DNA from 3 places in the Pseudoalteromonas sp. SWYJZ98 genome. Region 1 is predicted to be linked to each of the others. Evidence: predicted binding sites of a transcription regulator. Region 1 holds the regulator's gene; each other region holds the start of a gene.
The links. The regulator LexA, encoded in region 1, represses DNA repair genes until DNA is damaged. The targets are predictions, from matches to a motif close to TACTGTATNNNNATACAGTA.
Positions count from the first base shown of each region.

Region 1 (8,081 bases):
GCGGTGCGTGTGTCATTACTTAATAACCGGCGGCGTAGAAAAAGTATGATATGGCGCTGGAGAGTCAACTTCCCACTCAAGGCCTTCTGCCCCTTCCCATACTTTTGCAGGCACTTTATCACCGCCACGCGCGCATTTAATTACCACAGCTACAAACAACAATTGCGATAAACCAAAGGCAAACCCACCAATACTTATGATTGCGTTAAAGTCGGCAAATTGAAGAGCATAATCGGGAATTCGACGCGGCATACCGGCAAGCCCTACAAAATGCATAGGAAAAAACAGTACGTTCACGCTCACCAGCGATAGCCAAAAATGCCATTTAGCCAATGTGATATTAAACATATTGCCCGTCCACTTAGGCAGCCAATAATAAGCACCTGCCATTATCGAAAATACAGCCCCTGTTACTAATACATAATGAAAGTGCGCCACTACAAAATAAGTATCGTGATATTGAAAATCAGCAGGTGTAATTGCCAGCATCAATCCCGAAAAACCACCCAAGGTAAACAGCACAATAAACGCAATACTAAAAAGCATTGGCACTTCAAAAGTTATTGAGCCTTTCCACATTGTGGCAACCCAATTAAATACTTTTACTCCTGTAGGTACCGATATAAGCATGGTCGCGTACATAAAAAACAACTCGCCAGCTACCGGCATCCCAGTAGTAAACATATGATGAGCCCATACAATAAAGCTCAATAGTGCTATGGAGGATGTGGCGTATACCATTGAGGCATAGCCAAAAAGTTTTTTACGAGAAAAGGTAGGTACTATTGTAGATATAATGCCAAAGGCAGGAAGAATCATTATGTATACTTCGGGATGACCAAAAAACCAAAAAATGTGTTGGAACATCACCGGGTCGCCACCGCCTGCGGCATCAAAAAAGCTGGTCGCAAAATACTTATCGGTAAGTACCATAGTGACAGCCCCTGCAAGCACTGGCATTACCGCTATTAATAAAAAGGCAGTAATGAACCACGTCCATACAAATAAGGGCAACTTCATCCATGTCATGCCGGGGGCACGTAAGTTCACTATGGTTACAATCACATTGATTGCGCCCATTATTGAGCTAATTCCCATAATATGTACGGCAAATACAAACAATGCAGTATTATCATTACTGTATGTTGTGGACAGTGGTGCATAAAAAGTCCAACCAAATGCAGGACCCCCACCAGGCATAAATAACGATGCCAATAGGATTAAAAACGCAAACGGTAAAATCCAAAAGCTCCAGTTATTCATTCTTGGCAATGCCATATCTGGCGCGCCAATCATAAGTGGTATCATCCAGTTAGCAAGGCCTGTAAAGGCGGGCATAACCGCACCAAACACCATAATTAAACCATGCACTGTGGTCATTTGATTAAAAAAGTGAGGGTCGACCAACTGTAAACCTGGTTGAAATAATTCAGCCCTGATCACCATGGCCATTGCGCCACCAATTAAGAACATGGTCAGCGAAAAAATTAAATATAAACTACCTATATCTTTATGATTAGTTGTGTAAAGCCAGCGTTTAAAACCTTTAGCTGGGTGATGAGCATGATGAGCTTCATTGGCGTTAGGTTGTTCTACTATGCTACTCATTAGTTCGCCTCCACTTTGGCATCAAGTGCTGTCTGTATTTGACTCGGTTGAATAACATCACCCGTATCATTACCCCACGCATTACGTTTATAAGTAATAACCGCAGCTAATTGCTTTATAGATAACTGCTTGGCAAAAGCTTGCATTGCCGTACCGGGTCGTCCATGGATAACTACATCAATGTGATCTTTTATATCGCCAAGCACTATCGGGCTGCCTTTAAGTGCAGGAAATACGCCCGGTAACCCCATGCCAGTAGGTTGATGACATGCAGCACAATTAGCCATATATACTTGTTCGCCTAAAGTCATTAATTCTTCTTTTGGGAGGGTTTTATCAAGTAATGCGGCATCTGCTAATGCTGCTTTTTGTTTAGCCTGCTTTTCATCTGCAAGCCATGTTTTAAAATCAGCCTCAGATTTAGCGACCACCACAACGGGCATAAAGCCATGGTCTTTACCACACAACTCAGCACATTGGCCTCGGTAAGTACCTTCTTCGTTTATGTTCGTCCATGTTTCGTTTATAAAGCCGGGGTTAGCATCTTTTTTAACTGCAAAATCAGGTACCCACCAAGAGTGAATAACATCGTCAGAAGTCATTAAAAATCGTACTTTTTGATTTATTGGCAGTACAAGAGGCTTATCAACCTCAAGTAAGTAGTTAGGATTTTTATCTGCAAGATTCGCGATTTCATCTTGCGGGGTAGATAAAATAGAGTAGAACTCTACATCTTCACCCATATATTCATAATGCCATTTCCATTGCGAACCCGTAATTTTAATAGTGAGATCAGCTTTGCTGGCATCTTCCATTGCAATTAGGGTTTTAGTGGCTGGTACTGCCATAGCAATTAAAATAACAAACGGAATTGCAGTCCAAAGTATTTCTACTTTAGTGCTTTCGTGAAATTGGGCAGGTACAGCCCCTTTAGATTTACGGTGATGAATAAGTGCCCAAAACATAATTGCGAACACTATCACCCCAATCACACAACATATTATAAATATGGTCATGTGCAGCTGATATACATTATTGCTTATATCGGTTACGCCTTTGCGCATATTGTATTGGCTGTTAGCCAAAACTGGGTGCGAAAAAACACATAATATAAGCCACAAGGTAGAGGTCAGTTTACCCATGTGACGGCTCCTTTGATGCTATTGCGAATGCAAAGCGAAGAGGCATACGGCTTAAACGCCAATTCGTTATTTTTATTTTTTTAGCCAATCTTATTTAATATTGATTGGTTTTGCTGCGCCAACAACGAGTTTATGTATATTGTGTGTTCTCAAAACTAAAAAGCTGTGAGTTATTATTAGCTCAGCGCATTAACAATTAGCTAAAAAACGAACAACAAGCAAGTTTTAGTATAAAAAACAATCAGGTGATATTGAATAATTAATAAAAAATCGGTAATCAACTGGGCAACAGAAAGTTCAAAATATGAGCAAAACAAAGGGGTTTAACGCATTCGGAGGGGGAAAATATAAGTGCAAAAAAGTTTACAGCTTAAATAGTCAGTGGGCTGTTTACGCCCTATTTTTAGTACAAATTTTAAAACAAAAATGCGTACTAGTTAGTACGCATTTATAAAACTGCTTGTTTAAAAGCTATTTTTAAAGTCACATCCAATCAGCGTTTCTTATAACGCCAACGGCTAAGCCTTCAATATTAAAAGACTCATTCTCAAGATCTACTTCAATAGAGTCAAAATCGTCGTTTTCAGCATGAAGTAATACTTTACGACCCGCTTTCTCAAGACGTTTTACAGTTACGTCTTCGTCTAGGCGGGCAACAACAACTTGTCCGTTTTCAGCGGTTTGAGTACGATGTACAGCAAGTAAATCACCATCCATAATACCAATATCTTTCATGCTCATACCGTTAACGCGTAGTAAAAAATCTGCAGCCGGTTTAAACATTAATGGATCGATTTTGCAGTGACTTTCAACGTGCTCTTGCGCCAAAATAGGTGAACCAGCAGCAACACGCCCTATAAGCGGTAAACCTAATTGTTCTGGCTCTTCTTCTTCAATTAATTGAATACCACGGCTTGCACCTGGTTTCATTTTAATTGCGCCTTTTTTAGCAAGTGCTTTTAAATGTTCTTCAGCAGCATTGGCACTTTTAAAACCTAATGTTTGCGCTATTTCAGCACGTGTAGGAGGCATACCAGTGTCTTTAATAAAAACTTTAATTAGTTCGAGTATTTGAGCTTGGCGGTTCGTTAATGGTCGCATACAACTGGTTTTCCATACAGTATATTTAACTGTGAGTATATACAGTTAAATAAAAATCGCAAATTTAAATTAAGCCTTAAAATAGCTAAAGTAATTTCACTTGTGTACATTTTAGGGATATAACTAAAGCTAAGTTTATAAATGATTAAAAATGCAAAGGAGACATTATGAGTATTTGGTACCAGCCCATCACCTTAGAGCTGTGCAAGCAGTTAGAACAAGGCATTAATGGCCAAGGAACATTAATGAAAACTATGGGGATAGAAGTCACAGAAATTGGCGATGATTATTTGGTTGCCACAATGCCGGCAATTCCTGAGCATCATAACCCAATGGGGATGGTTCACGGCGGAGCTAACGTTGTACTTGCCGAAACAGTTGCCAGCTATGCCGCTAACTTTGTTGTCGATTTTACTAAATTTTACTGTGTAGGGCAGGAAATTAGCGCAAGTCATTTAAAAGCATCTCGCAACGGCACTTTAACAGCAACGGCAAGAGCGTTTCATATTGGCAAACGTAGTTCAGTATGGGAAATAAAAATTACAAATAGCCGCAATGAGCTGTGCTGCGTATCAAAAATGACCGCAGCAGTCGTAGAGCGAAGATAGTTACTTTTCGATTGGGTAAATGGTAATTTCCATACCCGCACCAATCGCAGATATACGCAATAATGTATCTGCATCTAAGGCTTGATTAAAGCACTTAGGAGAAGTCCCTGATTCAAAACCAATATCAAACGTTCTACGTGAACAGCTTAACCATTGCTTTAGCGCGTTACGCGAACACGATTCAATAAGCTCACATATATGGTTTATGGCTTTATCAGGTGTGCTCACCTCACCTGTAGCTTCAATACGCGCTAGTTGACGGTATTCGTCTTTGTCATAATGTAAAATCGTCGCGACTTTTTTCAAGTCCGCCACTAGCAAACTAATATCTTGCTTTGATTCAAGCTCAAGATCTACATTTAAAAATTGAATTTCCGACATCGTTTCGTATTTATCCTCTAATAATTTCATTGCAAACTTTAACGCAGTTTTACCGTTATACCAAATCAACTATGCTCTATTAACCACTTTATATGGATATTTCGCAGCTTTTAAGTATTTTTTAGCATTTAAAGCTAGCTGGATATCAAATATTCAGCTCAATTAAACAGATAAGTCATGTTAGGAATTTAAGTGTAATCTTTTTTATTTTTAAATGATTACAGTAAGCTATAGTTTAAACTGCGACAAAATGTCGCAGTAACTTATCCTATTAATGTAATAAACTAGCCTCTAAAAATAATAAGACTAAAACATGAATAAAAAAATATTTAAACATGCTCGCAAGTTACATAAATGGTTAGGTTATTTATTAGCACTACAAATTTTAGCATGGTTACTAGGTGGTTTAATTATGAGTGCAATCCCTCTTGATAAAGTTCATGGGGAGCATCTTGCAACACGTACTCTTAATAACCCATTTACGCAGGCTGATTATGTTGCCTCCCTTGACGATATTGCCTCTCAGGTGGTTAATCCAACACAAATAATTTTTGAGAACTTCTTAACTACACCACTTATTACTGTCTTTAGTAATAACGAGCAGCAAAGCTTCAATGGCATAACAGGCCGACCATTTGAACCGCCAACTAAAATACAAATTACCGCAAATGCTAAAGCACACTTACTTATTGACGCTCAAGTAACAAGCGCTGTACTACTAAAGCTAGGTATGCGAGAAGTAGGATATAAAACCAATGTTTGGCAGGTCCAATTTGACGACACATTTAACACAACACTGTACTTGTCAGAAAATAACGGCAAAGTTATTACCGTTCGCAGCACACTATGGCGAATATTTGACTTTTTTTGGATGTTACACATTATGGATTACGATGAACGAGAGGATTTGAATAATCCACTGCTTATTAGTTTTGCAGCAACCAGCGTACTCTTTTGTCTAAGTGGAATATTACTACTTATGCAAAATATACGACTAAAACGATTTATCCGAATCAAAAGTAAGAATAAATCAAAGTAGGCATATTGGTTTTTGAGAGCTAGCGCATGCTCATCAAAGAGTAAATCGCCCTAGGAAGTACCTAAGGGCAGATTTTATTCCAAGTGTTTAAATCGACTCAAATGTCGCTTTAACATTTCGTTTTCGGAAATTAACTCATCACGCTCATCCAGCAATTGTAGAACTAAAGCTATTGCAGACCAATCTAACGAAAAGTCCTGTTGAATACGGGCTGCTTTTTTAACTAGGGTCACTGCAGATACCGTAAATTGCCATTGCGTAACGTGCTCCCCCTCAATTGGAACCGCAATATTGTGCTCAACTAGCTCATATAAAATTGCTTCGCTAATATCACTACTCAAACATAGCTCTTTGCTAGTAAGTAAATCATCTTTTTGTGTCACGATAATTTGCATTATGGCTTGCTCCAGTTATTACGGGGATCAAAGTGAGCTTTTTCGGCTAATTCTTCCCAAAGTTTTTTACTGGTATCATCAACAGATGTTGGATTAACAATTTTAAGCACAGCAAATAAATCACCTTTGGCTTTTTTACTCATTAATCCCTTACCTTTAATACGCAAGCGTTGACCAGACTGACTATTAGATGGAATAGTTAATTGGATTTTGCCTGCCAACGTAGGTAAATTTATTTTTGTACCAAGAGCCGCTTCCCATGGTGCAAGAGGGACGACTATATTTAGGTTATGACCTTCAACATCAAATAATAGGTGGGGCACTAAACTAATTTGTAAGTACAAATCGCCATTTTGCCCGTTCGCTGACCCTAATCCGCCTTGCCCTTTTAGTCGAATTCGTTCGCCATTTACTGAACCTGCGGGAATTTTCACTTTAAGTGATTTTTTAATTTCAGAGACACGACCACTACTATCTCGCTGCGGTAACATAAACTCAACAGGCTTAACGGTATCAACTAAAGTCTCTTCAAGAAAAATCGGGAACTCTATTTCCACATCTTGTCCTTTTTGCGCGCGAGCGGCGTTACTTCTGCTCTGCCCGGAACGATTGAATCCACCGGCGCCGCCAAACATTGAATTAACAAAATCAGAAAACTCTTGATCGGTTTGAGGATCGCTTTGCTGATAATTACTTTGCGATGAGGCATTGTTACCACCATAATTACCTTGCTGTTGACGAGCACGATTTTGTTGATGACGACGTAACTCGTCGTATTTAGTGCGTTCTTCTTTGTTATGAATGACTTCGTAAGCTTCTGCTATTTCTTTAAACTTATCTTCTGCTTGAGGCTCTTTGCTTACATCTGGGTGATATTTTCTGGCTAATTTTTTATAAGCTACTTTAACTGCTTTATCGTCTGCATCAGGCGATATTCCGAGCACTGCATAATAATCAACAAATTTCATTTGCAATCCAAATCCCCATATTGAGTAAGCTTTAAGCATACTCCTTAACGTATAATCTTGTGTGATTAAAATACGATAAATAGTAAGAAATAAATGAATAGTGAAAATAACTTTGAATAAAAAATTAATCGGACACTTTTTAGTAATATAAGTGCAGGCCTTAAGTTAACTTTATCTTTTATCTTCAAGGCTTTAAACTGCCTGTTCCTGTAGTTCACATTTGTGATGGATATGACTCGATTTATTCTGGCCTTACTGGCTTGTTGTGTGTGTTTTTCGGTATCTGCCGAACAATTTACCCGTTTTTCAACGGCTAAAAGACATTTAATTAAAACCCTCCCTGACAACGCCAAAAGTATTTACTGCGGTTGTGATATTAAAAAAGAAGGCAAAAAACTCATTCCTGATCCTTCTAACTGTGGTTACATTCCTCGAAATACACTTACCCGCTCAGGCAAAGTAAATGTGCGAGCACTACGCATTGAGTGGGAACATATTGTTCCGGCGTGGGAATTTGGTCATCAGCTACAATGTTGGCAAGATGGCGGACGTAAAAACTGCCGTAAAGTAAGTGCTAAATTTAGAAAAATGGAAGCTGATATAAATAACTTAGCGCCAGCTATTGGCGAAATTAATGCCGATCGCTCTAATTATCGTTTTGGCATGCTTAGCGAAAACGCCACACAGTATGGTCGCTGCGAAGTAAAAGTAAACTTTAAGCAACGTGTAGTTGAACCGCCTGTCTATGCACGTAAACGTATAGCCGACACTTACGCTTACATGCAAAAAACATACGGTTTAAAAGTCTCTGATAAACAGCAAAAGTTATTTAATGCATG
Region 1 is NZ_JADYXA010000042.1:10,209-18,289, reverse strand. It holds gene I6F10_RS17085 (cytochrome c oxidase assembly protein) at 1-16, opposite strand, end outside; gene ctaD (cytochrome c oxidase subunit I) at 16-1,608, opposite strand; gene coxB (cytochrome c oxidase subunit II) at 1,608-2,750, opposite strand; gene lexA (transcriptional repressor LexA) at 3,234-3,851, opposite strand; gene I6F10_RS17065 (PaaI family thioesterase) at 4,019-4,459, shown strand; gene I6F10_RS17060 (hypothetical protein) at 4,460-4,840, opposite strand; gene I6F10_RS17055 (hypothetical protein) at 5,154-5,879, shown strand; gene I6F10_RS17050 (chaperone modulator CbpM) at 5,954-6,274, opposite strand; gene I6F10_RS17045 (DnaJ C-terminal domain-containing protein) at 6,274-7,242, opposite strand; gene I6F10_RS17040 (endonuclease) at 7,474-8,081, shown strand, end outside.

Region 2 (8,081 bases), on a different contig from region 1:
TAATGACCTACAAGAACAACAATTATTAGCAAATGTTACCGATATTAAAGTAGAGCTTTATGGCTCTTTGGGACAAACAGGTGTTGGCCATGGCTCGGGTAAAGCCGTAATTCTTGGTTTAGCCGGTTATGACCCTGAAACTATAGATGCCGATTTAGTCGACGACATTTTAGCCACTATCGAACAAGATCAGGTTATTTATTTAAACAAAACACACAAAGCTAAGTTTCCAAAACAAGGCGCTATTGTTTTTCATCGTCGCAAAACGCTGCCTAAGCACTCTAATGCAATGGAAATTATCGCCTCAAACAACGGCGAAAAAGTTTACAGCAAAGTATATTACTCTATTGGCGGTGGCTTTATTGTTACTGATGAAGAGTTTGAAAACGAAAAACAAGCAGCCCTTGATATTAGAGAAGAAAACCCAGCTCCTTTCCCTTTCAGTAGCGCAAAAGAGCTACTAGAGATGTGTAAAGAGTCAGGGCTTAGTGTTTCAAGCTTGATGATGAAGAACGAAAAAACACTGCGCACTGAAGATGAAATAAAAGACACGCTGTTTCATATTTGGAAAGTAATGATGGCCTGTATTGAGCGTGGTATGCGTACCGAAGGTATTTTACCTGGCGGCTTAAAAGTAAAGCGCCGTGCGCCAAGCCTATACTTAAAACTAAATATAGAGGTCAGTAACGACCCACTTCGTGCAATGGATTGGGTTGATTTATTTGCCCTTGCCGTAAACGAAGAAAATGCGGCAGGTGGCCGTGTAGTTACCGCACCAACTAATGGTGCTGCGGGTATTTTACCGGCTGTGCTTATGTACTATCACACATTTGTGAAAGAAGTAGACCGCGATATAGCCACACGTTATTTATTAACGGCTGCTGCTATTGGTATTTTATATAAAAAGAATGCCTCTATATCGGGTGCTGAAGTAGGTTGCCAAGGTGAAGTTGGCGTTGCGTGCTCTATGGCTGCAGGCGCATTAACAGAAATTGTTGGTGGCAATGTTGTGCAAGTAGAGAACGCAGCAGAAATTGGTATGGAACATAATTTAGGCCTCACGTGCGACCCTGTTGGTGGCTTAGTACAAGTACCGTGCATTGAACGTAATGCAATGGGCGCGATTAAAGCAATTAATGCCTCACGTTTAGCTATTCGTGGCAGTGGCGAGCAAAAGGTATCACTTGATAAAGTGATTAAAACCATGCTTGAAACCGGCAACGATATGAAAACCAAATACAAAGAAACCGCTCGCGGTGGATTAGCAGTTAATATTATCGAATGTTAATCAGCTCGCTATAAAAAGAAAAAGCTGCCTATTTAAAATAGGCAGCTTTTTTATTGTTCGTTCAATGTAATCACCTTATTTAACCGGTAACTCTATATCTGCAAATAATTTATCTACATCGTCTTGGTTACGCATTAAACTTGCTCGCTCTACGCGCTCTTTAGTTAAGTGCGGTGCAAAACGTTCAATAAAATCATACATGTAAGTACGTAAAAAGCTGCCCTTTCTAAAACCAATTTTGGTCGTGCTTGCTTCAAATAAGTGGCTTGCATCAATACACACTAAATCGGTATCGCTCACTTGATCTATCGCCATTGAAGCGACAACACCAACTCCTAAACCCAGTCGTACGTATGTTTTTATAACATCAGCATCGGTTGCAGTAAATACAATGTGTGGCTCAAGTCCGTGTGCGCTAAACGCTTTATCTAACTCTGAGCGGCCCGTAAAACCAAATACATATGTAATAAGTGGATATTGGGCAATGTCAGCAACAGTTAAACTATTTGCCTTTTTAGCGAGAGGATGGTCTTTAGCAACAACAATACTGCGGTTCCAATGATAACAAGGCAACATAACTAAATCTGAATACAAATGCAGTGCTTCTGTTGCAATAGCAAAGTCGGCATCACCGCGTGCTGCAGCATCTGATATTTGCTGTGGAGTACCTTGGTGCATATGAAGCGATACCGCAGGGTATTTTTTCATAAACCCTTGAATAACGTTAGGCAAAGCATAACGGGCTTGGGTATGTGTTGTGGCAATATTTAACTTACCTTGATCAGGTAGCGTATGCTCATTAGCAACGGCTTTAATACCTTCTACTTTGGAGAGTATTTCACGAGAAATATTAATTATATCTTCGCCAGCACCGGTTACATGCGTTAAATGTTTACCACTGCGACCAAAAATTTGTACACCCAACTCATCTTCTAACATGCGTACTTGTTTAGAAATTCCTGGCTGCGAGGTAAATAAACTCTCAGCAGTCGCTGAAACATTTAATTTATGATTTTGTACTTCTACGATGTATCTGAGTTGTTGTAATTTCATGGCTGCAAATTTTAACGTTATTATTCATATTATTTATAAAGGCAATACCGCTTAAAACCAAGTGTTATTTGCGTAAAATATCACTTTAGGTCTTTAGGTGTGCAATTATCTGATTAGAGCTCAAGGCTAGCATAATAAATATGTTTCAGGTAGCGATGTTTATTCAGCTTTAGTTTATAAGCCCTTAGGGTGACTACGGTTTATAAAGAGCTCAACCTATCAATTTTTTGGTGTATTTTTTAAGTTAATCGGCGCAAAGCTACCCTGTTAACGTATATTTAATGTAAGATTAAATAATTAGGTTATATATCCGAGAATTACACCATGATCGTTTCTATTATAATAGTGCTTATAGTTGCATTGATTGTGATTGCACTTTGGGTAAGTGCTGTACAACAACACAAAGAAAAACAAGAAGCGGAACGACGCAAAGAGCTAACAAAACAAAAAGCTATAATAGAAGAAACTGAAGAAGCACTAATGAATAGTGCCAATATACCTCTTTCTGAAAATATAATCCGTGTATTGCAACGCCGTATTTACGAAGCATTAAACACGATGGTTACTAGTTCGCCAACATCCAAAGCACTCAAAAGCCGCTTAGGTGAGGCTAAAACGCACCTCACCAATGCAGTTCTAGACAACAGCAGTGAAGCCCTAACGTTACCCAATAATGACAAACAGCTTGTTGGCCTAATTCAAGGTATTAAAAAATTACGCTCAATTTTACGCTCTGAACATAATAAAGGTCGTATTGATAGCCAAGTTTTTGTTTTAGAAGATAAACGTCTTGAAAAACTACAACTGCGTATTAATATCGAAAGCCAAATAAAACGTGGCTTATCTGCCCGCTCAGCAAGTATGGTTGGCTCAGCAAGACAGTATTTTGAAAAAGCACAGGCAACGCTCAATGCAGTTACATACACCGATGAATATGTAACAACAAAACGCCAAGAAGTTGAAGGTTACTTAGAAGCAATTAGTGTTGAACTAAGAGCTTCTAATGCAAGCGCACTTAAAAAGAAAACAGAAGAAGAGCAAGACGACTTAGATATATTGTTTGCGCCTAAAAAGAAATGGTAATTCTTTTATAAAAGTATTAAAAAAGCCTGCACAAAATAAATTTATGCAGGCTTTTTTGTCTCTTTCTTAGTTATTAAGACAAAAATGCAAACTTGAAAACAAACAAGGCTGTCAATATCCAAACACTAATACTGATTTGATCTTGCTTACCACACAATACTTTTACCGCTGTATAAGATATAAAGCCAAGTGCAATACCGTGCGCAATCGAAAACGTTAATGGTGTCATTAGTAATACCACAGTAACAGGAATTGCATCGGTCATATCATCCCAATTTACAAACTTTAAATTTTGTAGCATCAGTACAGCGACATATAAAATAGCACCTGCCGTAGCATAGGCCGGTACCATTTGTGCAAGCGGTGCAAAAAACATCATTAGTAAAAAGCAAATACCTACAACTACAGCCGTTAAACCAGTACGTCCGCCAACAGAAACACCAGCAACCGATTCTATATACGATGTAGTCGTAGACGTGCCTAGCATCGCACCTGCAATTGTTGCAGAGCTGTCAGCACTTAGTGCACGCCCTAAACGAGGCATGTTACCTTTTTCATCAGCTAAACCAGCTTTTTGAGTGACCGCAACTAATGTACCCGAAGTATCAAAAAGATCGACAAACAAGAATGCAAAAATAACACTCATCATTGATATATCAAAAGCGGCGGCAAAATCTAGTTGCATAAAAGTAGGCATTATTGATGGTGGCATAGCCATAACACCGTGATATTCAACAAGCCCTAAACTTAGTGCAATGCCTGTCACTAATAAAATACTAATAAGTACACCGCTTTTAAAATCGCGGTATAAAAGCGCTGCAATTACAAAAAAGCTTAATATAGCTAATAATGGGCCTGGGGAAGTAATGTCGCCCAATTGCACTAGTGTTGCTGGGCTTGAGACAATAATGCCTGCATTTTTAAGGGCAATTAAGGCTAAAAAAGCACCAATACCTGTTGCGATAGCTCGCTTGAGCACCAGAGGTATGGCATTAATAATCCATTCTCTGACTTTAAATAAGCTTAAAAATAAAAATATACAACCCGACATAAAAACAGCCCCTAATGCGGCTTGCCAGGTATAACCCATTCCTAATACGACGCCATACGTAAAAAAAGCATTTAGTCCCATGCCAGGCGCTAATGCTAATGGATAATTAGCCCATAAACCCATTATAAAACAGCCTATCGCAGCTGCTATACAGGTAGCTACAAATGCAGCCCCTTGGTCCATCCCTGCCTCAGCAAGCATAGCCGGGTTTACAAATACAATGTATACCATAGTAATAAAGGTAGTTAGGCCAGCAACGCATTCGCGTTTAACTGTTGAATTATTTTCGCTGAGTTTAAATAAGGCTTCAAACATAATAAACTTGTGATAGTAAAAAGTGGCGAGATTTTAACATAAAAATTATCTTTTACAGGACATTTTACCTTGCTATATACTAAACTGTTAAAGTAGTTAAAATAATAAATGAACCAATATGCTTAAAACAACACCTTGTGAGCAAGACTTAGAGCAACAGCTAGACAACATTTTAGGTTTTGTTACTCAACCAGAAAGCAGCCCCGCGCCCATTGATAATAAAAAAGATGAGCAAAGTACTATTAATAAAGCCCTATATTATTTAAAAAATAATCAAGCTCCATTGGCTGCAAAATGGATGCGCCTTGCTGCAATGGCAGGAAACCATAGAGCACAGTTTTATTTAGGTTTATTTTTTGTAAAAGGTGAAGGCGTGCCACAAAGTGTATTTCATGCTGTAGCGTGGTTGAGCTTAGCGAGTAGCCAAGGGTATGCACCTGCCACTGCAGCGGTTACAGATATACGCAAACATATCGAAACTAAGCGATTTAAAGATGCTCAATGTTATGCAGCAAGTTTGTACGAACAAATTCACCAACTCCAGTTTTCTCATATGATCCCTCGCACGAGTGAAAACACATAAACCAACTAAGTTATAAGTACTGTATACAGTGTTGAAAAATACTGTATATAGTTACAAAGATACTCCTACACAGTATAAAACCCACAAATGAAGACACTACTCAAAAATTTATTTTAAAACAACCTTCTCAAAAACAAGCCTATAACAAGTTGATTAATAATGAATTATAGATTTAAAAATAAAAAACAATGATCAAAGGCTGAATAACTGTACAAATAAATAGCATAAAATGCTTGCACGAAAGCACTGTATAAACTACTGTATATGAATACTGTATAAAAACCCAGTGAGTGAAATTATGTTACAGCCTATTACCGTGCGAACAGTTAAAAGTTACCAACAAGACGAGCAAAGCGATTGCGTAAATTTGATCCAAATTGAAGATGAAATTTCAGCGACCTTTGAGCTTTTAAAAGTATTACACCAATACAATAGCTCTAATGCATGGACGTTATTAATTGCGCCAGATCATGTACCGAGCAAAGCTTTACTTGACTCATGCTCTATTGATACAAGTAAATTACTTGTTATTAGACAGAAGCACCTAGTAAATCTAGAGTATGTATTAAATTCTGCGTTACATAATGGAAACTTTGCAGCTGTGATTACCTGGACCGATATAGTTAATAACCAACTACTTACAAATCTATCGTTCGATTTAAGTAAAACAAATACAAAACTATACTGTTTTACTAAAAACGCTCAAACAACAGAGATACCACTCGCTCAATAAGCTTGTTAAACTAATGTTTTAGATTCTGTATTATTATTATGACTTCACTCAATACCACATTATGTTTTTGCAGCAGTGGGCACAATTATGCCGATTGCTGCGAGCCGCTTCACTTATCTGTAAAGCAAGCTGACACTCCTGAACAGCTTATGCGCTCACGATTCAGCGCTTATGTTATTAAAAATGCAAAATATGTTTATCAAACCTACGCAAAAGAAAAACAAGCTGAGAATCCGGTTAAAGAAATCAATGATTTTGCTAACAGCTGTCGATTTATAAATCTTGATTTAATTGACTCAAGCCATGATGGCGATACTGGAACGGTAGAATTTAAAGCCCAATATTTTTATCAAAACTTATTTTGTGAGCTTCATGAAAAATCGCAGTTTATTAAAGAAAACACTCAATGGCGTTATTTAGATGGCACTATATATCCTGTTGAAGATATTAAAGTGGGCAGAAATGATAACTGCCCATGCGGTAGCAATAAAAAGTACAAAAAATGTCATAGCATGTAATAAATAATCTTATTTAATATTTATCGCCTAAAAGGTGTTTTTAAGCGGCAGAGCAATTTATTAGCTAACTAAACTTAAAAACACACTTTGTTACGCCCTTGCATTTTAGACTCATACATTTTTTCATCTGCGATCTGCAACGTGTTTTTGTTATTTACGTATGGTTGTAGGGTTGCACCGCCAATACTAATAGTCACAAAATCATATTCTGAATATTTGTGTAATATTCCTAAATCGGCCACATTTTGTTTAATTTTATCAGCAACACAAATTGCACCTTCAGTGCTTGTATGCGGTAGAACAACTACAAACTCTTCGCCGCCATAACGCGCAACAAAATCGGTTGGCCTTTGCAAACTATTAGTAATAGTTTGTGCTACTAGGTTTAACACCGTATCCCCCTGCACATGACCATAGATATCATTGTATTGCTTAAAGTAATCTATATCGATGAGTAATAGTGCATAGTCAACTTTTTCTCGTAAGGCGCTTCGTTCCATTTTAGAAAAATGCGCATCAAAATAACGACGATTGAATACCTTTGTTAAATCATCTAGAAATACTTTTTGATTGAGTAAGTCATGTTGAAGTTTCATCGTGATATGGGCGCGCACTCTTCTATATAAAGTTTCCGAGTTAGTTGGTTTCTTTATAAAATCTACAGCCCCTGCTTCCCAGCACTCTTCTTCTTCGTTTTCAAAGGATGTAACAAAAATAACGGGGATATCTTGTGTTTTAGTATTATTTTTTAATTTTAAACATGTATCAATACCACTCATTCCTTCCATATTAATATCGAGTAGTATTATATCTGGCGGATTATGTTTACAAATTTCAATCGCATCCTCACCATAGCTCGTTGTTGTTACACTAAAATGCTCAGATAATATTTTTTTTAATACGATTAAGCTTAATAACTGATCGTCAACTATAAGTACTTTAGAATTCTTTAAACTTAGTTTTAATTGATGGTCAGAGTAATTTATTGGCATAGTAAAATGTTTTGTTTTTTTAATTAAAAACAGCCTATAGCACCACATCTTGTTATGCAAATGTTAATTAAGAGGGGTTCTACTTATTGGTTACTAATAAAAATACTTTTTAGTAAATCTTTACTGCATAAAAACAAAAAATGAGCCACTTGGACTCATTTTATAACTTTGAATACTTAATTTAGTTAAGTATTATTCGTCATCATCTAAATCTAATTGCTGACGTTGAGCAGGTCGAGCTAAAATCTCTACGTAGAAAGAGGTCAAACCTTGCTTTTCAATTTCGCCAATTTGGTTACTTAATTCAGCAACGTGCACAACTTGCGCATCTTCAGCTGTGTTACCAAACTTACAGTCAAATGCCCAATAGTCAGCATCTTCAGGTAGCGTTTTATTACGCTCTCTTTTCAAATATTTTTTCACTTCGTGCTTTGCAGCATCAACCATACGAGGGTATTTGATTTT
Region 2 is NZ_JADYXA010000004.1:133,986-142,066, forward strand. It holds gene I6F10_RS04720 (L-serine ammonia-lyase) at 1-1,288, shown strand, start outside; gene cysB (HTH-type transcriptional regulator CysB) at 1,364-2,341, opposite strand; gene I6F10_RS04730 (hypothetical protein) at 2,666-3,424, shown strand; gene I6F10_RS04735 (NCS2 family permease) at 3,498-4,790, opposite strand; gene I6F10_RS04740 (tetratricopeptide repeat protein) at 4,909-5,373, shown strand; gene I6F10_RS04745 (SulA-like leucine-rich domain-containing protein) at 5,672-6,106, shown strand; gene I6F10_RS04750 (YchJ family protein) at 6,145-6,624, shown strand; gene I6F10_RS04755 (GGDEF domain-containing response regulator) at 6,699-7,616, opposite strand; gene I6F10_RS04760 (DUF6172 family protein) at 7,809-8,081, opposite strand, start outside.
Region 2: the regulator LexA is predicted to act here: its motif matches at 5,630-5,649, upstream of I6F10_RS04745 (SulA-like leucine-rich domain-containing protein).

Region 3 (8,081 bases), on a different contig from region 1:
ATCACTAAACTACAAGAAGGTGCAAAAGCAGCAGTAGAAGCAGTTAAATCAAGCCAAGCACTTTCGCTTTCTACCGTAGAACAGGCGTCGTCTGCCAATACTTCACTTAATGAAATAGAACGACTTGTTTCAATTATTACCGAAATGAACAGCCAAATTGCACGTGCCACAGAGCAACAAACTCAAGCCGCTGATGAAGTTAATTTACGTATTAACGAGCTATCACACTCAACAGAGCAGTCACTTAATAATACTAAACAGCTTACAAATGCCAGCGATAACCTTAAACAAAGTAGCCAAGGGCTTTCGAGCGTAGTTAATCGCTTTAAATTAGATTGATAGCGATACCGTTACCATGAAACGCAACAGCCCTGAATTAACAGGGCTTTTTTATTGCATGAAAGTTTTTAGCTTACATACAGTAACGTGCAAACAAGCTCGTTACTGATGCGGCAGTTGGCTTACCGTGCTGCCAATCACCACCTTCAACACCGCTTCCTGCAATGTCCATATGAACATAAGGTAGTGGCTGAACCGAATCGTTACCGTGTTTATCAAGCCCACCAACAATAGCCATAAATGCCATTGGGAACTGATGACCACGAGCGGTAACAGCCGATGCCGCGTTATTGCTAGATAAAACATCGTCAGCTAGTGTGCGTGGTTTAATAAAGTCGTAGTCTTCACGGCGTGAACGCGATACTTCAGCGCCATCGGCCCATAAGTCACCCAAATCAGCTATTTGACGTGAAACACCAGCGCTACGAGCTGGACCATTTTCAACATACGCACCGTAAGGACCCATTGCACGAGCTGCATGACCCGTTAATGTAGCTACAGTAAATAACGTTGGATTAACCTCTGTTTTAGCTAAATCTTTCATTTCGCTAAGCAGGTCGCCCATTGCTAAGCGCCCTTCTGCATCGGTATTACCAATACGTACACGAACACCTTCACGGCTAGTAATAATTTCATCTGGCACAAAACAATCCGAGCCAATAGAGTTACGAACAACAGCTAAGTACGATACCACTTTAACGCCTTTAGGCTGATAATCCGCAACGGCTTTCATAAAGCCAGCAACAGAAGCTGCGCCGCCTTTATCACGGCTCATGCCTGCCATATAACCGCCTACTTTTAAATCTGCACCGCCTGTATCGTATACAAGCCCCTTACCTACAAACATAAGTGTGCGAGTAATTTCGCCCTCTGGTACATATTCAAGCTTAACAACACGTGGGTGATGGCGCTCAACTGCATACGATGCGCGAGCAACTGTACTCAGCATTGGGTAGTTTTTATCAATAGCTGCAATATCGTCAATTACGTCAACCGCAATGTTTGAGCCTTTAAATAAATCAACACAGTAATCTGCAAAGCGTGGTGGAGCCATACGCTCAGGTTCAGTACCACACAGGTCACGCGCTGCATATTGGCCTGCTGCAATTGCATTAACAGCTTTAATCGTTTGCTCGCTTGCGCCAACTAAACCAATCTGTGTAATAGGTTCAATGCTTTCACCGTGATATTCACGCGCTTCTAATGGCTGCCATAAGGCTTGGCAAGCGCCTAAATAAGCAACTTCTAAAGCATGCTGATAACGGCTATCGCCATTTAAATTTGGTAAAAATAATGCAGGGTTAACACTGCCCGACGCTTTTGCTTCGTTAATTGCTAATTTAGCAGCATCAAAATAACGACGCACGTCGTCGTAATCTCTATTTAACGGACCGGTTGGCGCAAGTACAACGCGCTTGTTTTCAATTACTAATAAAGTAACTTGCTTACCGATGCGAGAATCTACGTTTGCTTGAGCTAAAATAGCATCACGTAATGAGTTATTTGGTAACTGAGAAAAGTCATTACTAATAATAATAAGCGCATCATGAGATGTGCATTCAAAGCTTGCACTAACCGCTTGAGGGTATGCCATAAATAAGGTCCTGTTAGAAAACATAAGCCCCTATTATCGTCGATTTATATATTGAAGACCAGCAAGGAGCGATGAGCTAATCACATAACCTATCAATAAATGGCAACTTGGAGTTACAGGCTTTACAGCTTAATCGAGAATACTAAGTTGGAAGTTTTGTTCTGGCTCGTTTTTAATCCCAACGCCTATGCCAAGTAATCTTACAGGCTGTTGTAGCCCTCGCTGGTAGGCCTTAGTAAGTAGTTGAACAAATATTTCTATATTTAGCTCGTGATATACCTGATCGGCTGAGGTCACTACAAAATTTGCAAACTTCACCTTAACACTCAATTTATTAATACGATTTTGTAACTGCTGTTTATTAAGCCTTAAAACTAATTCCTCTAACAACCTTGGCAGCTCATCTAAGCACTCCTGTAAACTCGTTTTGTTGTACTCGTAGGTATGTTCAACACTCAGCGATTTTCTTATGCGATCTGTGGATACTTTACCAACATACTCACCTGCACATTTTTGATAAAGCGACACACCAAAATTACCCACATGTTGCTGCATCCAGTTAATGCCTTTTTCACGTACATCCTTGCCGGTATATAAGCCTTTTAAATTTAGCTTTTCGAGCGTTACTTTGCCCACTCCTGGAATTTTCCCCAGCGGTAATTGCGCTAAAAAGTCATCAACCTCATCAGGCAAAACGACAAATTGACCATTCGGTTTATTTTCGTCACTGGCTATTTTAGCAATAAATTTAATCGGTGCAATACCAGCTGATGCAGTGAGCCCTGTAGCATTGTAAATATCGGCTCTTATTTGCTGTGCAATAAGTGTGGCACTGCCTTTACAAGCGGTGCTGTCTGTTACATCTAGATAGGCTTCGTCTAAAGAAAGAGGTTCAATTAAGTCTGTGTAGCGTCTAAATACTTCACGTATTTGGTTTGAAGCTTCTTTGTATACAGCCATGCGCCCTGGGACAATAACTAAATCGGGGCATAATTGTTTAGCATGATAGTTCGACATAGCCGATCGTACGCCATACTCTCTAGCTATATAGTTAGCGGTTGAGAGCACGCCTCGTCGGCTATTGCCTCCAATAGCAAGCGGTACACATGCAAGTTTTGGATTATCTCGCATTTCTACTGCTGCATAAAAGCAATCCATATCTATGTGAATAAACTTCTTCATCACCACAACAATAACTGGTTATTTATACAGTCATTATTATAGAATCAAATGTGATAAGCAAGCCTAGGGCCTGTTTATCTTTCGAGGTTAAATTTGCAGCAGTATATTTGGTATTTAGGCAAGGCAGAGCCTATGTAGTGTGGTTATTCCCCATAAATAGGCGATAACGTAGCACAAATGCCAAACATACGCTGCCCGAAGGGTTCTGCCTAGGGGCAATTTACTCTTTGTTGCTCGGCTTTTACTTAGCCCACTAGGTCACAAACCTCGCGCCGCGATTAAATAGCCCCTAGATTGAACAAATTTTAATCCTGAAAGGTCAACAGGCCCTAGTTAGCGATTAAAAAAAGCGCTTATTACCTTCTTGCTCTTTATAACCACGTAGCCAATACATAACCTCAAATAAAAATCCTGCCAACATTAAAATGATAGCGCCAGATTCATTCCCCATCGCGTAACAGGTAAAAGAGGCTATAAAAACCAAACAAGCTAAGGCCCAATTAATTATATTCTGCATATTTTTACCTTTGTGTGTTTTTGTGTGTCTGTGTAATTTAACTGTAGACCTAAAATTAAACAGGTACAATCATCTTATAAAAAAACATGCCATTAATTACCTTGAGCTCGTAACACCATGTTGATAATCTAAGTACTTTAAAAATCAAGGGCCAATAAATAATGCAAACGTTTAAAGATCAGCACCCTATTCATACCGATATCACCGTAGCATGGGCTGATATGGATGCGCTACAACACGTAAATAATGTAGTGTATTTACGTTACTTTGAAATAGCCCGGATCGACTTTTTAAATAAAATAAATCTGTTCGACACAATAAGCCCAAACGGTGTGGGCCCAGTAATCAGCGAAAATAGCGTTCGCTATAAACGCCCAGTAACTTTTCCCGACACACTCACTGTAGGCGTTACAATTACAGATCTTAAAACAGATCGCTTTACCATGAACTACACCGTTTACAGCCATGCACAAAAAGCAATAACGACTACGGGTGCATCTAAAGTTGTAATGTTTGATTTTACTACAGGGCAAAAAGCCCCAATCTCCGAGCCTCTTTTATCGGCTTTAATCAGCCATGCTCAAAACTAATTTAGTTAAGGAATTTTTATGCAATACAACCCACTAGGTAGCAGTGGCGTAAACGTATCTCGAGTGTGCCTAGGGAGTATGACTTGGGGTAAACAAAATACTCAAAGCGACGCTGATGAACAAATAGCCTACGCGCTCGAGCAAGGCGTAAACTTTATTGATACAGCCGAAATGTATGCTGTGCCTCCTTCGCCAGAGACCTATGGTAAAACCGAGGAAATTATTGGCAATTGGCTATCGCGTAATCAGCAAAAGCGCAGCGAAGTGGTACTAGCTACAAAAATTGCAGGCAATGGATTATCGTGGGTACGTGATGGCGGCAATATTACTCGCCAAACAGTAATAGAAGTCGTAGATGATTCACTTAAGCGACTTCAAACAGACTACATTGATTTATATCAACTACATTGGCCAAACCGCTCTACCCCTCACTTTGGCAGACAATGGCCCGGCACTCTTAAATTTACCGACGTAAATACACAAGAGCAACAAGCTAGTATGCTTGATATTCTAGAAGGCCTTAATGAATGTGTTAAAGCAGGTAAAATTAAGCACTGCGGTTTATCTGACGATACGCCATGGGGTATAAGCCAGTTCTTAAGTTTGGCCAAAGAGCATAACTTACCGCGTATGGTATCTATTCAAAATGAGTTTAGCTTAGCGCACGCTAAAGACTGGCCGTATTTAATAGAACAATGTGTACACGAAGATATTGCCTACTTACCGTGGTCGCCTTTAGCAGCCGGTTTATTAACGGGTAAATACCTAAACGGTGCTCGCCCTGAAGGCTCTCGTTGGACCTTCATGCAGCGTAACGGTATTTTTAGAGATACACCCAATGCAGAGCAAGCCACTAAGCAGTATGTTGAGCTGGCTCATGCAAACAATATTACTCCAGCACAACTAGCCTTAGCATGGTGTAACCAAGTAGATGGCGTAACTTCTTCAATTATCGGGGCAACATCTATAGCTCAATTAAAGGAAGATATAGACGCATTTAGCATAACGCTAAACGACGAAATTCTTAGTGATATTAACACCATATTTAGAAACCATCCGATGCCTTATTAAGCATGTATGAGTTAAAAGCAGCCTTGAATGAGGTTGCTTTTAAACTAAAATATTTGACCCTACTACAACCAACACTATACTTTTATTAAGTTTTCTTAATTCAACGAACACTTATCAATGCTGAAAAACGGATACTATGCATTTTGCTTATTAATTGTATTCAACGCGCACGCCGTTGAGCAAAAAGTACAACCTCTAGAAGAGATTATTTGGCTGCAAAGTTACACGCCCCCTTTTCATATAGCTAAAAGTGAAAGCGCACCACAAGGCGGTATTTGCGACAACCTAACCGAGCAACTCATCAGAACCATAACTGATGTAAAACATACCCGCTTAATTGTTCCTCAGCAGCGTATAAATAAATATTTAAATGAAGGAAAAAATGTATGTTTTCCGTGTGTTATTTATAAAAAAAATAATAACCAACAACTTAACTACTCAAATCCAACAACGGTATATCCCCCATTTTCAATTATCACGACTAAAGAGCTAAAGCCGCAATTAGAAGAAAAGCACGGCTCGCCTATTCACCTTATTAATTTATTAACCGACCCGCAATATGTATACGGGCAAGCGGCTGCACGTAAATTTACAACTAAAATTAATACAATTATTGAAAATACAAAACGAGATAAAGAGTCTTCGTTAAGTTGGAGTAGCGAAAATGAAAGTCAGGCTGTTATAGCACGCTTGAGTCACGGCTTTTTAGACTACTCAATTGATTACCCGTTTATGGCTGATTACTTTAATAAACAAGGGGAGTATACGTATATAGAAAGTGTGCCAATTGCAGAAAATGACATTCAATTTATAAGAGGAGCAATAGGCTGTGCGGCTAAAGCACCTAATAATTTTGCAGAGCAAGCCCTTAAAAAAATTAACCGCGCATTAAAAAATAATGTACTCCAATCGCCTGAGTATCAACAAAGTCAGCATAGTTGGCTTAAAACCACCTTTACTGACTTTGATAAACACTACCAACAGCAAGTCGTTAACTTTTACTTACTTGCCACTGATGCTCAAGCAAACACTGATCATTAGCATAAAGCGCCACTGCAAAAATACTTTTAGCTGTTACCTCACCTACGCCCGACGGTGTACCTGTCATTATTACATCACCGTCTTCTAAGCTCATAAATTCACTAATTTCTTGTAAAATTGAGTCAGGATTGTGCAGCATAAAATGAGTATCACCTCGCTGAATCACTTCATTATTAATTTTAAGTTCAAAGGTAAAGTGCTTCATTGCATCAGTTAGCGCTACAAAATCAGTTAAAATAACAGAGCCGTCGAACGCTTTAGCGCGCTCCCATGGAAGCCCTTTATTTTTTAATTTACTTTGCACAGTACGCTTAGTTAAATCAAGGCCGAGTCCAACACCTACAAATTTTTTATTTTTAACTACAAAACACAACTCGGTTTCATAATGCAGCGTATCGCCGTTGTGAGCTGCAAATAACGTATTAGTAATTGCGCTATTTGGCTTATTAAATAAAACCATTTGCTCTGGCGTTTCGTTATTTAGCTCTGCAATGTGTGCGGTATAATTACGCCCAACACACACTACTTTTGATGGTGTTAACTCTTCAGATACTAACTTTATTGAATGCATATAAATAATGTCTCAGTTATTAGGGCCTGTTGACCTTTCAGAATTAAAATTTGTTCAATCTAGGAGCTATCGGGCAACGCATGTTCGGCATTTTTGCTTCGCTATCGCCTATTTATAGGAAATAACCACACTACACAGGCTCAGCCTTGCCTAAACACCAAACATACTGATGAATTCAACCTAAAAAGAGAAACAGTCCTTAGCTAATAAGCGTTTCAAGTAAGCTCAAATTAATAGGTTTAAGTAAAACTCGGTCAATATTTAAATCTTTTATTTCTCTTGGATCTGGCTCTGCTCCACTTACAATCACTAAGCGTAATTCAGGGTATCGCTCATTAATTTGCTGGCCTAAGTCAACGCCACGACCATCAGGTAAATGCATATCTAACAATACCTTATTAAATTGCTGGTCGTGATTAAGTATTTGCAAACATTGTGCGCAGCTAGACGCAATGACGGTTTCAACACCTAAGCTTTCTAAAAGTAGCTGCGTAATTTGTGCTGCATCGTGGTCATCTTCAACCAGTAAAAAACGTTGTTTCTTCTCAGTTAAGTCCTTGCCACAGCTTATATCTTTAGCTTGCGGTGCATGCTCTGGCGCTACCAAGTAATCTTGTAAACATTGATATAAAGCCGCGCTATCAACAGGCTTTGGTATTACATCGTTAAAACCAAGTGCAGCAAGCTCTTCATGTATGCCTTTCATCGTAGCGGCAGTGAGCGCAATTATTGGGCCTTTATAGCCCATTTTTCTAAGCTCTATGGTAGCTTCCTTGCCGCCCATTACAGGCATATGAATATCAATAAAAATAATGTCGTAAGGCGCTTTATACGCATCTGCTATGCGTACTTTTTCAAGCGCTTGCTGGCCATGTTCGGCATAATCTACGCGCGCACCACAGGTACTGATCATATGACCAACTAGCATGCGTAAATCACGTAAATCATCAACTACTAATACTCGTCCGTGTACCTTACAAGGAGCTGATTTACTTTGTAATTGTGGTGCGCTACTAAAATTAAGCGTTTGGCGTTCTACTCCACTAATGTCACCCGGATAAACCGAAATAGTAAATGTAGAACCTTTGCCTATTTCAGAGTGCAAACTAATATCACCGTGCATACGCGCTAACAATTCAGCACATATTGCCAAACCTAAGCCTGCGCCACCTACAG
Region 3 is NZ_JADYXA010000001.1:75,486-83,566, forward strand. It holds gene I6F10_RS00355 (methyl-accepting chemotaxis protein) at 1-339, shown strand, start outside; gene I6F10_RS00360 (M17 family metallopeptidase) at 413-1,933, opposite strand; gene dinB (DNA polymerase IV) at 2,063-3,115, opposite strand; gene I6F10_RS00370 (hypothetical protein) at 3,456-3,632, opposite strand; gene I6F10_RS00375 (acyl-CoA thioesterase) at 3,794-4,222, shown strand; gene I6F10_RS00380 (aldo/keto reductase) at 4,241-5,293, shown strand; gene I6F10_RS00385 (ABC transporter substrate-binding protein) at 5,411-6,334, shown strand; gene I6F10_RS00390 (fumarylacetoacetate hydrolase family protein) at 6,285-6,905, opposite strand; gene I6F10_RS00395 (hybrid sensor histidine kinase/response regulator) at 7,105-8,081, opposite strand, start outside.
Region 3: the regulator LexA is predicted to act here: its motif matches at 3,128-3,147, upstream of dinB (DNA polymerase IV).